3 regions of the Agrobacterium sp. 16-172Ci genome follow, and region 3 is predicted to be linked to each of the others. Evidence: riboswitches for the same ligand, from Rfam matches in the RefSeq annotation. Region 3 holds a riboswitch; each other region holds the start of a gene.
What was found. Region 3 has a riboswitch for thiamine pyrophosphate ahead of ACQZ40_RS19505 (ABC transporter permease). Riboswitches for the same ligand answer to the same signal wherever they lie in the genome.
Positions count from the first base shown of each region.

Region 1: another riboswitch for thiamine pyrophosphate. It lies ahead of thiC (phosphomethylpyrimidine synthase ThiC); the one in region 3 lies ahead of ACQZ40_RS19505 (ABC transporter permease).
Region 2: another riboswitch for thiamine pyrophosphate. It lies ahead of thiB (thiamine ABC transporter substrate binding subunit); the one in region 3 lies ahead of ACQZ40_RS19505 (ABC transporter permease).

Region 1 covers NZ_JBNWBW010000002.1:355,217-359,925, reverse strand. The annotation lists gene thiO (glycine oxidase ThiO) at 1-637, opposite strand, end outside; gene thiC (phosphomethylpyrimidine synthase ThiC) at 639-2,462, opposite strand; TPP riboswitch at 2,557-2,668, opposite strand; gene ACQZ40_RS04615 (acyl carrier protein) at 2,851-3,102, shown strand; gene ACQZ40_RS04610 (acyl-CoA dehydrogenase family protein) at 3,102-4,283, shown strand; gene ACQZ40_RS04605 (amino acid--[acyl-carrier-protein] ligase) at 4,288-4,709, shown strand, end outside.
Region 2 covers NZ_JBNWBW010000002.1:195,353-200,061, forward strand. The annotation lists gene ACQZ40_RS03885 (ABC-F family ATP-binding cassette domain-containing protein) at 1-1,358, shown strand, start outside; gene ACQZ40_RS03890 (VOC family protein) at 1,457-1,843, shown strand; TPP riboswitch at 1,895-2,005, shown strand; gene thiB (thiamine ABC transporter substrate binding subunit) at 2,045-3,058, shown strand; gene thiP (thiamine/thiamine pyrophosphate ABC transporter permease ThiP) at 3,078-4,703, shown strand; gene ACQZ40_RS03905 (thiamine ABC transporter ATP-binding protein) at 4,700-4,709, shown strand, end outside.
Region 3 covers NZ_JBNWBW010000024.1:42,488-47,196, reverse strand. The annotation lists gene ACQZ40_RS19510 (pilus assembly protein TadG-related protein) at 1-1,243, opposite strand, end outside; TPP riboswitch at 1,462-1,564, shown strand; gene ACQZ40_RS19505 (ABC transporter permease) at 1,689-2,474, shown strand; gene ACQZ40_RS19500 (ABC transporter substrate-binding protein) at 2,471-3,421, shown strand; gene ACQZ40_RS19495 (hydroxyethylthiazole kinase) at 3,418-4,158, shown strand; gene thiE (thiamine phosphate synthase) at 4,145-4,709, shown strand, end outside.

The DNA.
Region 1 (4,709 bases), on a different contig from region 3:
GCGGATGCAGCAGCCGGACGGGGCGAGACAGGAAAACCTCCCGGGTTGCGAGATAGAGCATCTCTCCCCGCACACCGCGAAGATCGGAAATCCCGCCGATTGCCGCAGAGCCAGTGCAATCCACCACCCGGTCGAACGGCTCTTCATCCAACGGGATACCCATATGGAACTGCACACCCATGGTGCAGAGCCGCTCATGCAGCGATTTCAGTGCAAGACGCGGATCGAGATGCCCCTCGCCCGGAAAATAAAGCCCGGAACGGAACCGCCCGGCAAGATCTGGCTCCAGGGCGGCGATTTCGCCCTCATCCACCCAGCGATAACCGTCGGTCCGCGATGCGAAACGCGAAAGCTCCGCCTTATCGCGGGCCAGCGCGACAACCAGCGTGCCGTTACGGACGACAAGGCCGGGTGTCGCTTCATCCCACCAATCGAGCGCCGCCTGACCGAGCGTCAGAACCGGCTCTTCAGCGCTTTCACGCTCGCACCAAGGCGCCAGCATGCCGCCCGCATACCAGGATGCGCCGCGAGAGGGTTCGGCATTGCGCTCGCAAACCTCGACGGTAACACCGGTCCGCGCCAGTTCGAAGGCCGCCGTCAAACCGGCGACCCCCGTTCCCTTGACCAGAACGCGCATGCTATTCGGCATCCGCAGGCGTCGCGAGCGGCATGTAAAGCTCACCGCCTTCCTTGAAGCGTGCGGCCATGGCCTCCAGTCCCTCCTTCTGCGCCTCGGCGCGGATATCGTGGGAAATCCGCATCGAGCAGAATTTCGGCCCGCACATGGAGCAGAAATGCGCGACCTTGTGCGCTTCCTTCGGCAAGGTTTCATCATGGAAGGAGCGCGCCGTATCCGGGTCCAGCGACAGGTTGAACTGATCCTCCCAGCGGAACTCGAACCGCGCGCGCGACAGTGCATCGTCCCGCACCTGTGCCGCCGGATGGCCCTTGGCGAGATCGGCGGCGTGGGCGGCGATCTTGTAGGTGATGACGCCGACCTTCACGTCGTTGCGATCCGGCAGGCCGAGATGTTCCTTCGGCGTGACGTAGCAGAGCATCGCCGTGCCGAACCAGCCGATCATCGCCGCACCGATGCCGGAGGTGATATGGTCGTAACCCGGCGCAATATCGGTGGTGAGCGGCCCGAGCGTATAGAAGGGCGCCTCGCCGCAGGTCTTCAGCTGCTTGTCCATATTTTCCTTGATCTTGTGCATCGGCACATGGCCGGGGCCTTCGATCATCACCTGGCAATCTTTTGCCCAGGCGATCTGCGTCAGCTCGCCGAGCGTCTCCAGCTCCGCGAATTGTGCGGCGTCATTGGCGTCGGCAATCGAGCCGGGACGCAAGCCATCGCCCAGCGAGAAGGAGACGTCGTAAGCACGGCAAATATCGCAAATCTCGTCGAAATGCTCGTAGAGAAAACTCTCCTTATGGTGATGCAGACACCACTTGGCCATGATCGAGCCGCCGCGCGAAACGATGCCGGTGACGCGGTTGACGGTGAGCGGGATGTAATGCAGCCGCACGCCGGCATGAATGGTGAAATAATCCACACCCTGCTCCGCCTGTTCGATCAGCGTATCGCGGAACACTTCCCAATTGAGGTCTTCGGCAATGCCGTTGACCTTCTCAAGCGCCTGATAGAGCGGCACCGTGCCGATCGGCACCGGCGAATTGCGGATGATCCATTCGCGGATATTGTGGATGTTGCGGCCGGTAGATAGGTCCATGACTGTATCCGCACCCCAGCGGATCGCCCAGACCATCTTCTCCACCTCTTCCGCCATGGAGGAGGTGACGGCGGAATTGCCGATATTGGCATTGATCTTGACGAGAAAATTGCGGCCGATGATCATCGGCTCAAGTTCCGGATGATTGATATTGGCAGGGATGATGGCGCGGCCGGCCGCCACTTCCTGACGCACGAATTCCGCCGTGACGTAGTCAGGGATATGCGCCCCGAAGCTTTCGCCGTCGCGCGCCAGCTTCTCCTTGGCCGCCTCGCGCCCGAGATTTTCACGGATGGCGATGAATTCCATTTCCGGGGTGATGATACCTGCCCGCGCATAGGCAAGCTGGGTTACGGCTTTACCGGCCGTGGCTCTGAGCGGCTGGTGGCGCACGGAAAATTCAGGCGTCAGGCGTTCGCCGGTGGCAAAGCCGTTATCCTCCGGCTTGACGTGCCGGCCGTCATAGGCCTCGACATCGCCGCGCGCCACGATCCAGTCATGACGCAGACGCGGCAGACCCTTTTCAATCAGAACGGTATGCGAAGGATCGGTATAGGGACCGGAGGAATCGTAAACCGTCACCGGCGGTTCACCCGCCGTTGGATGAACGGCGATCTCGCGCATCGGCACGCGGATATGGGGATGTAAAATCCCGGCTTTGTGGATTTTGGTAGAGGCGGCATGCGGCCCCGTAGTAACCGACAACGGGATATTCTTGGCAGCGATATTCATCTTGAGGCTCCAAAGTTTGACAGTGGAGACCCAGTTCGAGCCGGAATGATGGAAAATACCGCAGCGCCGACAGCGCAATGCACACGCCAGCCGACCTTCGGTCTTTGCACCGTCCCTACGCCAGTATGAACTGGATCAGGTTCAACGGGTCACTGCGCATGAAAGCAGAATCTCAGCCCCTTGACGGGACACCCCTGGTGAATGGCCACAGCAAAAAACACCGACCGGCATTTGTCAAGGCCGACGATCCATGCTTGGCAAAGGTGCGGGAATGGCGCATGCTGCCGTTAGTTGTAATTAACCTAACGGTTTAGGCGAATATTATCGTTTGCAACGTAACGATAAGCACAAACCATCCTGATGTGAAATTCATGGGAGATACGTCGGAATGAACGCGACTATTCGTGAAATACTGGCCAAATTCGGCCAGCTTCCAACCCCTGTCGATACGATTGCAGATGAAGCCGATCTTTATGCGGCGGGCCTTTCTTCCTTTGCATCCGTGCAATTGATGCTCGGCATCGAAGAAGCATTCGATATCGAATTCCCCGACAATCTGCTGAACCGCAAGTCCTTTGCGAGCATCAAGGCCATTGAAGACACCGTTAAGCTCATTCTGGATGGTAAAGAGGCAGCCTGATGAACGTCACCGTAGCGCCGCAGGATGAAACGCTGTCCGCGCGCGCGGGCCGTGTCGCGGCAATTGCCGCCAAACACGCGGATGATGTGGATGTCACCGGCCGCTTCCCACAGGAAGCCGTCGACGCCTTGCGACAGGAACGCCTGCTCGGCATCCAGGTCCCCTCTTCGCTGGGCGGCGAAAGCGCGTCCTTACAGGAAATCGCCGATATCTGCGCTCGGCTCGGTCAGGCATGTTCGGCAACCGCGATGATTTTCGCCATGCACCATATCAAGGCATCCAGCCTGGTGGAACACGGCGAGACAAGCGCATGGCATGCCGGCTTCATGAGCCGCATCGCCAGCGAACAGCTTCTGCTCGGCTCCGCCACCACCGAAGGCGGCATTGGCGGCAATCTGCGCAACTCCATCTGTGCAATCGAGGTCGAAGGCGATTTCTGCCGGCTGGAAAAGGACGCCACCGTCATTTCCTATGGCAGCAATGCCGATGCGATCCTCATCACCTCGCGCGCCCACAAGGATGCCGCGCCCGCCGATCAGGTGATGACGGTCTTTCTGAAAAACCAGTACACGCTCGAAAAGACCCATGTCTGGGATACGCTCGGCATGCGCGGCACCTGTTCGGACGGCTTCCTGTTTCGTGGCGAAGCGCCGGCGGCGCAGATATTCCCGAAACCCTTTGCGGAAATCGCCGCACAATCCATGCTTGCAAGCTCGCATCTCCTGTGGAGCGCCGTCTGGTATGGCATCGCCTCGGATGCGGTGCTGCGCGCCCAGTCATTCGTCAGAGCCGCGGCGCGCAAATCGCCCGGCACCGCTCCTCCCGGCGCGATCCGCCTTGCCGAGGTCTCCACCAAGCTGCAGGTCGTTAAATCCAACATCATCGCCGGCATAAAGGCTTACGAGGACACCAAGAGCGACCCCGAAAAACTGATGTCCATGGCCTTTGCCGTCGCCATGAACAATGTGAAGATCTGCTCTTCGGAAACCATTCTCGAGATCATCGACCATGCCATGCTGGTCTGCGGCATCATGGGCTACAAGAACGGCACGCCCTATAGCCTCGGTCGCCACCTGCGCGACGCGCATTCCGCCCGCCTGATGATTTCCAACGACCGCATTCTCGGCAATTCCGCCAATCTCCTGCTGGTTCACAGGCAGGACACCAGCCTCTTGGGATAAGACCATGGACATGCAAACATCGTTTCTCGATCGACTGTTCGAAGAAGGCCTGCTGATTGAAACCGGTGTGGACGGTCTTTATGGACGCAGCGGCCAGTTCGAGGACGTGATTGCCGCCTTCGAGCGGCTGATCGACCGCACGGGCGGCGCTGACGGCGCCGAAGCGATCCGTTTTCCGCCCGGCATCAACCGCGCCTATTTCGAAAAGAGCGGTTATATGAAGAGCTTCCCGCAGCTCGCCGGCACGGTCCATTCCTTCTGCGGCTGTGAGCTCGACCATGTCAGCCTGCTGAAAACCATGGACGAGGGCGGCGACTGGACCAAAGACCAGAAAGCCACCGACATCGTGCTGACGCCGGCGGCCTGCTACCCGCTTTATCCGACGATTGCCAAGCGCGGCGCACTGCCTGCCGGCGGCGGTCTCTA
Region 2 (4,709 bases), on a different contig from region 3:
GGCTTGAAAGCGAGCTGCAGCAGACGCGCAGCGCGCTGGTGCTGATTTCGCATGACCGGCGTTTTCTCGAAAAGGTCTCAACCTCGACCGTCTGGCTGGATCGTGGCCAGTCGCGCCGTCTCAATCGCGGTTTTGCCCATTTCGAGGAATGGCGCGACAAGGTGCTGGAAGAGGAAGAACTGGAACAGCACAAACTCGGCAAGGCCATCGAGCGTGAAGAGCACTGGATGCGCTATGGCGTGACCGCAAGGCGCAAGCGCAACATGCGCCGCGTCGGCGAGCTTCAGGCCATGCGTGCGGAATATCGCGGCCACAAGGGACCTCAGGGCACGGTGCAGGCGACCGTTACCGAAGGACGTGAATCCGGCAAGCTGGTCATCGAGGCCGAGGCCATCACCAAGGCTTATGGCGAGCGCGTGATCGTCGCGCCGTTTTCGCTGCGCGTCCATCGTGGAGATTGCATCGGTTTCGTCGGCCCGAACGGTGCCGGGAAAACCACGCTTCTGAAGATGCTCACCGGCCAGCTGGAGCCCGATAGCGGCACCGTGAAGCTCGGCACCAATCTGGAGATTGCGACGCTCGACCAGAAACGCGAGGATCTCAATCCCAACGATACGCTCGCCCATTATCTGACCGATGGCCGCGGTGAAAATCTGCTGGTCAACGGCGAGTTGAAGCACGTGACGGGCTATATGAAAGACTTTCTGTTCCAGCCGGAACAGGCCCGCACGCCGATCCGCAACCTTTCCGGCGGGGAGCGCGCGCGTCTTATTCTGGCGCGCATTCTGGCCCGGCCGACCAATCTTCTGATCCTCGACGAGCCGACCAACGATCTCGATATCGAAACGCTCGATCTGCTGCAGGAAATCGTTGCGGGCTTTTCCGGCACCGTTATCCTCGTCAGCCACGACCGCGATTTCCTCGACCGCACCGTCACCTCCACCATCGCGCCCGTCAATCCGGACGAACCAGACGGACGATGGATCGAATATGCCGGTGGCTATTCCGACATGATGGCGCAGCGCAAGGGTGCGGCGGAAGAAAAACGCAAGGCTGAGAAACAGGAAAAGGCGAAAGCCGCACCTTCGGCCTCTGCATCGCAGGATCCTTCAAAGGCCAAGGGCAAGCTTTCCTTCAAGCAGAAATTCGCGCTCGAAAACCTTCCGAAGGAGATGGAAAAGGCGCAAAGCGAAATCGCAAAACGCGAGCAGCGTATGGCCGATCCGGAACTTTTCACAAAGGACCCGGCGGCCTTCAACACGCTGGCGCAGGAAATGTCGAAGCTGCGCGACAAGCTGGAGGCCATGGAAGAAGAATGGCTGGAACTGGAAATGCTGCGCGAGGAACTGGAGGGCTGAAGGCAATCAGTTCCCCGTTTGACCGGTCCTCCTTCGGCCTTTGAGAGAAAAGCAGAATTGCCGTTCTATGCCGGCGTTCGTTTGGAGGAGTTGTGAAAATGCGCATGATTTTCGTCAATCTGCCGGTCAAGAATATCGAGACATCAAGAAACTTCTTCACTGCTCTCGGTTTCAGCTTCAACCCGGAATATTCGGATGACCGCACGCTCTGCATGATCGTGGAAGAGAATATCTTCGTGATGCTTCTCCAGGAGGGACGTTTCCGCGATTTCATCAACGGCGATATTGCCGACGCGACGCGAACCACCGAGGTTCTGACCTGTCTTTCCGCCGGAAGCAGGGAAGAAATCGACCGGATGATCGCCACGGCGCTTGCCTCCGGCGGCAGCGGCTGGAAGCCTGTTCAGGACCATGGCTTCATGTATGCCGGCAGCTTTCAGGATCCCGACGGGCACGTCTGGGAACTGGTGCATATGACGGAATAGGGCTGATCTCGGCCATCTTGCCAATCGGGGACGGCGGGACTACACCATCATCTTGATCTAACGGGGTGTCTTTTGCGCTTGGGTGCGAAAGGCTGAGAGGCTTGCCAACCCGAAGAACCTGATCCGGTTCATACCGGCGGAGGGATTAGACGGCTTTAACGCAGGCGGCTATTTCCCTATCGTTTTTTTGAGGAGATACCCGTGCGCCGTCGTCTTTTCCTGAATACCCTCGTTGCCGCCTCGCTGTTTCTGCCCGGCCTTGCCGTTGCACAGGATAGACAGGAACTGACCGTCTACACCTATGAAAGCTTCGTTTCCGAATGGGGTCCCGGTCCCAAGGTAAAGGAGGCCTTCGAGAAGGTTTGTAATTGCACGGTCAATTTCGTCGGCGTGGCCGATGGCGTGGCGCTGCTCAATCGTCTGAAGCTTGAAGGGGCGGGGTCCAAGGCGGACGTCGTGCTTGGCCTCGACACCAATCTTGTCGCGGAAGCAAAACAGACCGGTTTGTTCGATGTCGGCGGCATCGATGCATCGGCGGCCAAGGTGCCGGGCGGCTACACGGACGATGTTTTCATTCCCTATGATTACGGTCATTTCGCTGTCATTTATGATACGCAGACGGTGAAAAGCCCGCCGACGAGCCTGAAAGACCTCGTGGAAGGCGACCCCTCGCAGAAAATCGTCATTCAGGATCCGCGTACCTCCACGCCGGGGCTTGGCCTGCTGCTATGGGTGAAATCGATCTACGGCGACAAGGCCCCGGAGGCCTGGGAAAAGCTCAGGAAGCGCATTCTCACCGTTACGCCGGGCTGGTCGGAATCCTATGGCCTCTTCACCAAGGGCGAGGTGCCGATGGTGCTCTCCTACACCACCTCGCCCGCCTATCACATGGTCGCTGAAAAAACGGATCGTTATCAGGCCGCCGCCTTTTCCGAAGGGCATTACATCCAGATCGAGGTTTCCGGTCTCCTCAAAAACGCGCCGCACAAGGAACTGGCAAAGCAGTTCCTGGCTTTCACGCTGACATCCGGTTTTCAGGATGCCATTCCGGAAAACAACTGGATGATGCCGGTTGCGGCAACCTCGAAGCCCTTGCCGGAGGCGTTTTCAAAACTCGTGGTGCCGCAGAAGACTTTTCTGATGGATCCGGAAGAGGTGGCGAAGAACCGCAAGGCATGGATCGATGAATGGCTTGCCGCCATGAGCATGAATTGAGGAAGAGGCACACCAGCGCATGATGCTGCGTCGCGATTACCGGCGGTCGATCATTTTCGGAACGGCGGCTTTTGCCGCCGTTTTCCTGTTCATGGCGCTCGCGGTTGCAGCTCTCCTGTCTTTTGATGCCGGCGCGTCCGCTGCCGGCATCATGGATGCCTATACGCTGCGCATCCTGCGTTTCACGCTTTATCAGGCAACGCTTTCCACCCTTCTTTCCATTGTTCTCGGCCTTCCGGTGGCGCTGGCGCTTTGTCGTCGGCGCGCGTTTGCGGGAAGGATCTGGATCATCAGGCTGATGGCGGTGCCGATGGGTCTGCCGGTGATCGTCGGCGCCTTCGGTATCATCACCATCTGGGGCAGGCAGGGCGTTTTGAATTCGGCCCTCGTTTTTGCCGGAGCGGATGAGCCTTTCAGCATTTACGGCCTCTCCGGCATCCTCATTGCCCATGTGTTTTTCAATCTTCCGCTTTCGGTGCGTCTGATGCTGGCCGGGCTGGAGCGCATTCCGGGCGAATATTGGCGCATGGCGGCGAGCCTCGGCATGGGGCCGGTTTCGATTTTCCGTTTTATCGAATGGCCGGCGGTCGCGCGTCTCGTCCCCGGCATTGCCGGGCTTGTCTTCATGCTGTGCGCCACCAGCTTCACGCTCGTTCTTCTGCTGGGCGGCGGGCCGGCAGCAACGACGCTGGAGGTGGCGATTTATCAGGCGTTACGGTTCGATTTCGATCCGCAGCGGGCGATTGCGCTTTCGGTTTTGCAGATTGGCCTCACCGCAATCCTGCTCGGCCTTCTTGCCTTTTTGCCGTCGCCCGTAGCGGAGATTCCCTCGCTTGGTCGTTCCCTTCGCCGTTTCGACGGAAAGGGCATGGGTGTCCGCCTCTGGGATGGCGCGGCAATCGTGTTCGCTGTTCTGCTGATCGGCCTGCCACTTGTCGCCATCGCTGTCTCGGGTTTGAGGGCCGATCTGCCGCGTCTTCTGTCCGCGCCGATTTTCCTGCGCGCGGCGGCGACCAGTCTTGCAATCGCCGCACTCTCCGCAGCCCTTGTCGTGCTTTGCTGCATGGCGATCATCGGCGCGCGCCAGGCGATAGGCTCCAGACGGCGAGCGGGACAACCCCTGCGCTTCCTCTCTACCATGCTCGGGGCAGGGTCTTCGCTGGTGCTTTTGGTGCCGCCAGTCGTATTGGGAAGCGGATGGTTTCTCTTATTGCGGGTTTTCGGCGATACCAGCTTCTATGCGCCGGTCCTCGTGGCGCTGATCAATATGCTGATGGCTTTGCCGCTTGCCATGCGGGTTCTGGAGCCGGCCTGCACCAGTCATTTCTTGCGCACCGGCCGACTTTCCGCCAGTCTCGGGCTTCAGGGTCTGGCGCGGCTGCGGTTCGCCGATCTTCCGGTTCTGTGGCGGCCGCTGGCCATGGCGTTTTCCTTCGCCATGGCCCTGTCTCTCGGCGATTTAGGCGCGGTTGCCCTGTTCGGATCGGAAAGTTTCGTCACCCTTCCATGGCTGGTTTATAGCAATATGGGCAGCTATCGTACCAACGATGCCGCCGGTTATGCCTTCCTTCTCGGTATCGTCTGCCTGCTGCTTGCCGCAGGCGGTGTTGCACGGCAATCCCAATCAGCAGGGGCGAGCATATGACAGGCG
Region 3 (4,709 bases):
TCATCGCCTCGCTGATGCCCTGCGACGGGCTGACTTCGAAGAACAGGCCCGGCGAAGCGCATTGCTGCATGCGTGCACCGATTTCCGGCTGAAATGGCGCGATCCAGCTATTGTACCAGCCATTGGTCGGCAGCGGCAGATAGGTGGTATAAAGCACGGCTATGCGGAAGCCTTTTTCCTTCAGCTTCGTGCAATATTTGATATCGACCGGCTCCTGACAGCGGCCGCTGGTGGTTTTTTTGGTACAGGAGGATGGCTTGTAGCTGTCGCCGACGCCGTCTGACACGAAGAAGACGATCTTCTCTGGGCTCGCCGAACTCGCACCGGTGCCCGAAGAGCCGATCCTGTCGCCAATCTGGGTCAGTGCCCGGTCAAAATCGGTCTGCTGGTCGTTGTTGAAACCCTGCTTGGGGATCGACATCAGGTCGACTTCAGCGGCTTTCTTCTTCGCGGTCGCCAGATCAGATGTCAACGACACGACTTCGAGCAGCTTCGTATCTTCCGCTTTCTCTCCGAAGGAGTAAACCGCCATACGATATTGATTGCTGCTTTTGCGCATGGACTTCGCCGTATCCATCAGGCTTGCCGTGGCCTGCGCCACCACATTGATGCGCGTTGTGACCCCGAGGCTTTTGGCTTTGTAGTAATAGCTGTTCTTATCCACCACCCCGTCTTTCACGATGTGACAGGCGAAAGCACATTTGTCGCTCGTATTCGCAACCATCTTAGCAACGTCGGTTGGCGTCGCGCCAACCCCCATCGAGGGGGTGTTATCCAGAAGGACATAGAAGTCGCTGAATGTTTCCGTCTCGTATTTGGCCGTCGCCTTGCCCGAAATGGTGATGAGATCCTCTCCGAGTATCCGTGAAAGCGTGGTGCCGACGGATGCCTTGAAGCTGACCGAGGATTCGATGGCGTTACCGTGTTTGATCACCGACACATCAAGAGACAGGAGCTTATAATCGGGATTGGCCCGCTCATTGCTTTCAAAGAATGCGGAGGCTTCGCTGCTGCCAAGCGAAATGACACCGTCGCCCGACATTTCCTTTGCCTTCTGAACGCTCGCCGACGTATCGGCAACCACAGCAAGCGCCGCGGCATCCGCCGCCATCTGCAGGTCCGATTTGACGGCCATGCCATGCGTCACATCGAGTGCCACGCCGGCCGCCCCAATCAGCGGCACCATCAACAGGGCGCTGAGAATGCCGAAATTTCCCGATTTATCCTGCCAGATGTTCTTCAAATTCGCCCCCGGAACTTTTCCCGGAGCGAAAATTAGCCGAACAATATTGAAAGGCAGTTTCTAGAGATAACTAATTTTCGATAAATCTAATTTCCTTAATAACTAATACGCCAATGGGAGATGCGCACCAGCGCAGGCCCGTTCAGGCATTCACGATCACGCCTGACGACGGATCGGCGGCGGGACGTTGACATTTATGAAACTTGACCTACAAAACAAAATCTTCCGAGGGGAGCACCGAGCGGTGCTGAGATGGCGTTGAGCCGGACCCTTGAACCTGATCCGGGTCATGCCGGCGTAGGAACGGAACTGCCGCGCCAACAGGCGCTGCCCTTTCTCTTCTCCGCTTTGCCTGATCTCCGAGATTGTCATATCTGGAGACGAATGATGATGCTGAAACCTTCCGTCCTTCGCACACGGTGCGTCTGCGTCTGAGGTCCGGCTCATGCGTGCCACCCATGCGCTGAACGGTGTCGGTCTTCTGCTGGTTTTCTGGCAGGCGGGAACGTGGCTGTTTTCACCGCCCCGCTACATCCTGCCATCGCCAGCCGATGTTGCCGGCGCTTTCTGGCGTCAGCCGGGCTTCCTGTTCGGGCAGGCGCTGATAACGCTCGGTGAAATGGCGCTCGGGCTTGCGGCGGGCATCACCGCCGGCATTCTCGTCGCTTTCACCATTGCCGCCATCCCGCGCCTCGGCCGCCTCGTCTGGCCCATGGTTCTGGTGTTGCAGGCCTTTCCGGTCTTCGTGCTCGCCCCCATCCTCGTCCTCTGGTTCGGTTTCGGCATGGCTTCGAAAGTGGTCATGACGGCGATCATCATCTTCTTCCCCGTTGCCTCCGCTTTCACTGACGGGCTCAACCGCACCGATCGCGCCATCCTCGACGCCGCCTCGCTGACTGAGGCGAGCCACTGGCAGATCCTCACCCGGTTGCGCGTGCCGCTGGCATTGCCATCGTTGATTTCGGGCTTGAGGGTGGCCGCGCCGCTTGCCCCGCTCGGCGCCGTCATCGGCGAATGGGTGGGCGCTTCGGCGGGGCTTGGGTTCGTGATGATCCAGTCCAATGCCCGCATGCAGACCGACACCATGTTCGCCGCCATGGCCATTCTCGCCATCATGGCGGTGCTGCTGCGGCTCATCGTGGACTTCTCGACCGCCAATCTTGCCCCCTGGGCCAACGAAACAGAACACACCATTCCTTTCAGATCTTTACGGAGACTTTTGGCACCATGAAACGAACTCTTCTTTCCCTTGTCGTCGCGGCGACAAGCGTGCTTTCACCCATGCAATCGCATGCAGCAGATAAGCTGACCGTGTTGCTCGAATGGTTCGTGAACCCCGATCATGCGCCGATGGTGATCGCCAGGGAACGCGGCCTGTTTGCCGATGCGGGGCTAGAGGTGGAACTGGTTCCACCCGCAGACCCCTCCGCCGTGCCGCGTCTTGTCTCGGCCAAACAGGCCGATATAGGCGTGCACTACCAGCCGAACCTCTATCTCGATCACGATGCCGGCCTGCCGCTCGTGCGTTTCGGCACGCTGGTCGAAACCCCGCTCAACACCGTCACCGTTCTGGCCGATGGGCCGATCAAGAGCTTGAAAGACCTGAAGGGCAAGAAGGTCGGCTTTTCCGTTTCCGGCTTCGAGGATGCCATGCTGAAGCGCATGCTGGAAAAGGACGGCCTGACGAAGGACGATGTCGAACTCATCAACGTCAACTTCTCGCTCTCGCCGTCGCTGATCGCCGGCAAGGTGGATGCCACGCTTGGCGGCTTCCGCAATTTCGAGCTGACGCAGATGAAGCTCGAGGGACACGAAGGCCGCTCCTTCTTCCCGGAGGAACACGGCGTGCCGGCCTATGACGAGCTGATCTTCGTCACCCACCGCGATCTCGCAAAAGACAACCGCCTGCCGCGTTTCCTCTCCGCCGTGGAACAGGCCGCGATCTTCATGACCAATCATCCGCAGGAATCCTGGCAGCTTTTCATCAAAGCCTATCCGAACCTTGACGATGCGCTGAACAAGCAGGCCTTCTTCGACACGCTGCCGCGTTTCGCCAAACGCCCGGCCGCGCTCGACCGCGCGCGCTACGCCCGTTTCGGCGCTTTCATGCAGGAAATGCAGCTGATCAAGCAGGCGCCGGCGGCGGACGACATCGCCGTGGAGCTGCAGCAGCCATGACGACGACTTTTCCGACAGCGGCAAAGGCCGCCGAGATTCTGGAGCGCGTGCGGCAGAGGCGCCCGCGCGTGCATTGCCTGATGAACACCGTGGTGCAGAAATTCACCGCGGACGGCATCACCGTCGTCGGCGGCATCCCCTCCATGACCACCTCGCTCGAGGAAATCGAGAGCTTCGTCACCAAGGCGGATGCGCTGACCGTCAATCTCGGCACACTGGATGCCGAGCGGCGCAAGGTTATCCGGCTGGCGATCGAAATAGCCAATGCATCCGGCAAGCCGTGGATCGTCGACCCCGTACATTGCGACTATTCGCCGTCGCGTCTGGAATTCGCGCGCGAACTGATTGCACTTTCCCCCACCATCGTACGCGGCAATCGCGCCGAAATGAACCTGATCGGCGATGTGCCTGGCGTGGTGAGGATTGAGACGGGGCCGGTAGATCATCTGCGCGATGCCGCCCGCAGCGTCAGGATCGTCAACGGTCATCCGTGGATGGCGAAGGTGACGGGAACGGGGTGCCTTTCGGGCGGCGTCATCGCCGCCTTCATGGCTGTCGAAAAAGACGCGCTGACGGCGGCGGCCTCCGCCCTTGCCGTCACCGGCGTTTCCGCCGAACTTGCGGCCAAGCACGCCAGAGGCCCCGGCAGCTTCGAACCGGCATTTTTGGATGCGCTTTCCGAAATTTCCGGTGAAGACATCACAAATCACGCAAGGATAGAGCATGAACAAGGTTGATTACCGCCTCAACGCGCTGGTCGATGCGAGCCTTGGCGATGTCGCGCCGCTGCCGGAGCTTGCTCTCGCCGCTGCGCTGAACGGCGCGACCATTCTGCAATATCGCGACAAGCACGGCTCGACGCGCGAGATGATCGAAAACGCCCGCGCCATTCACGAGGCTGTCGCCGGCACAGGCGTGCCGCTTGTCATCAACGACCGGGTGGATGTAGCCCTCGCCTCGGGCGCGGACGGAGTGCATCTCGGCGCCGACGATATGGACGCCAAAACCGCAAGGCGCATTCTCGGCGAAAAGGCGATCATCGGCCTCACCGTCAAGAACCGCCCCGATGCCGAACGGGCAGCCTCCATGCCCGCCGACTATGCCTGTATTGGCGGCGTCTTTGAGACCGTTTCCAAGATCAATCCGGACAAGCCGGTCGGTATCGACGGTTTTACCACGCTGCGCACCCTGCTGAAGGAATGGAAACCGGATATGCCGGTCGGCGCTATCGCCGGCATTGATCTTGCCCGTGTGCCACCCGTCATTGCCGCCGGCGCGGACGGTGTCG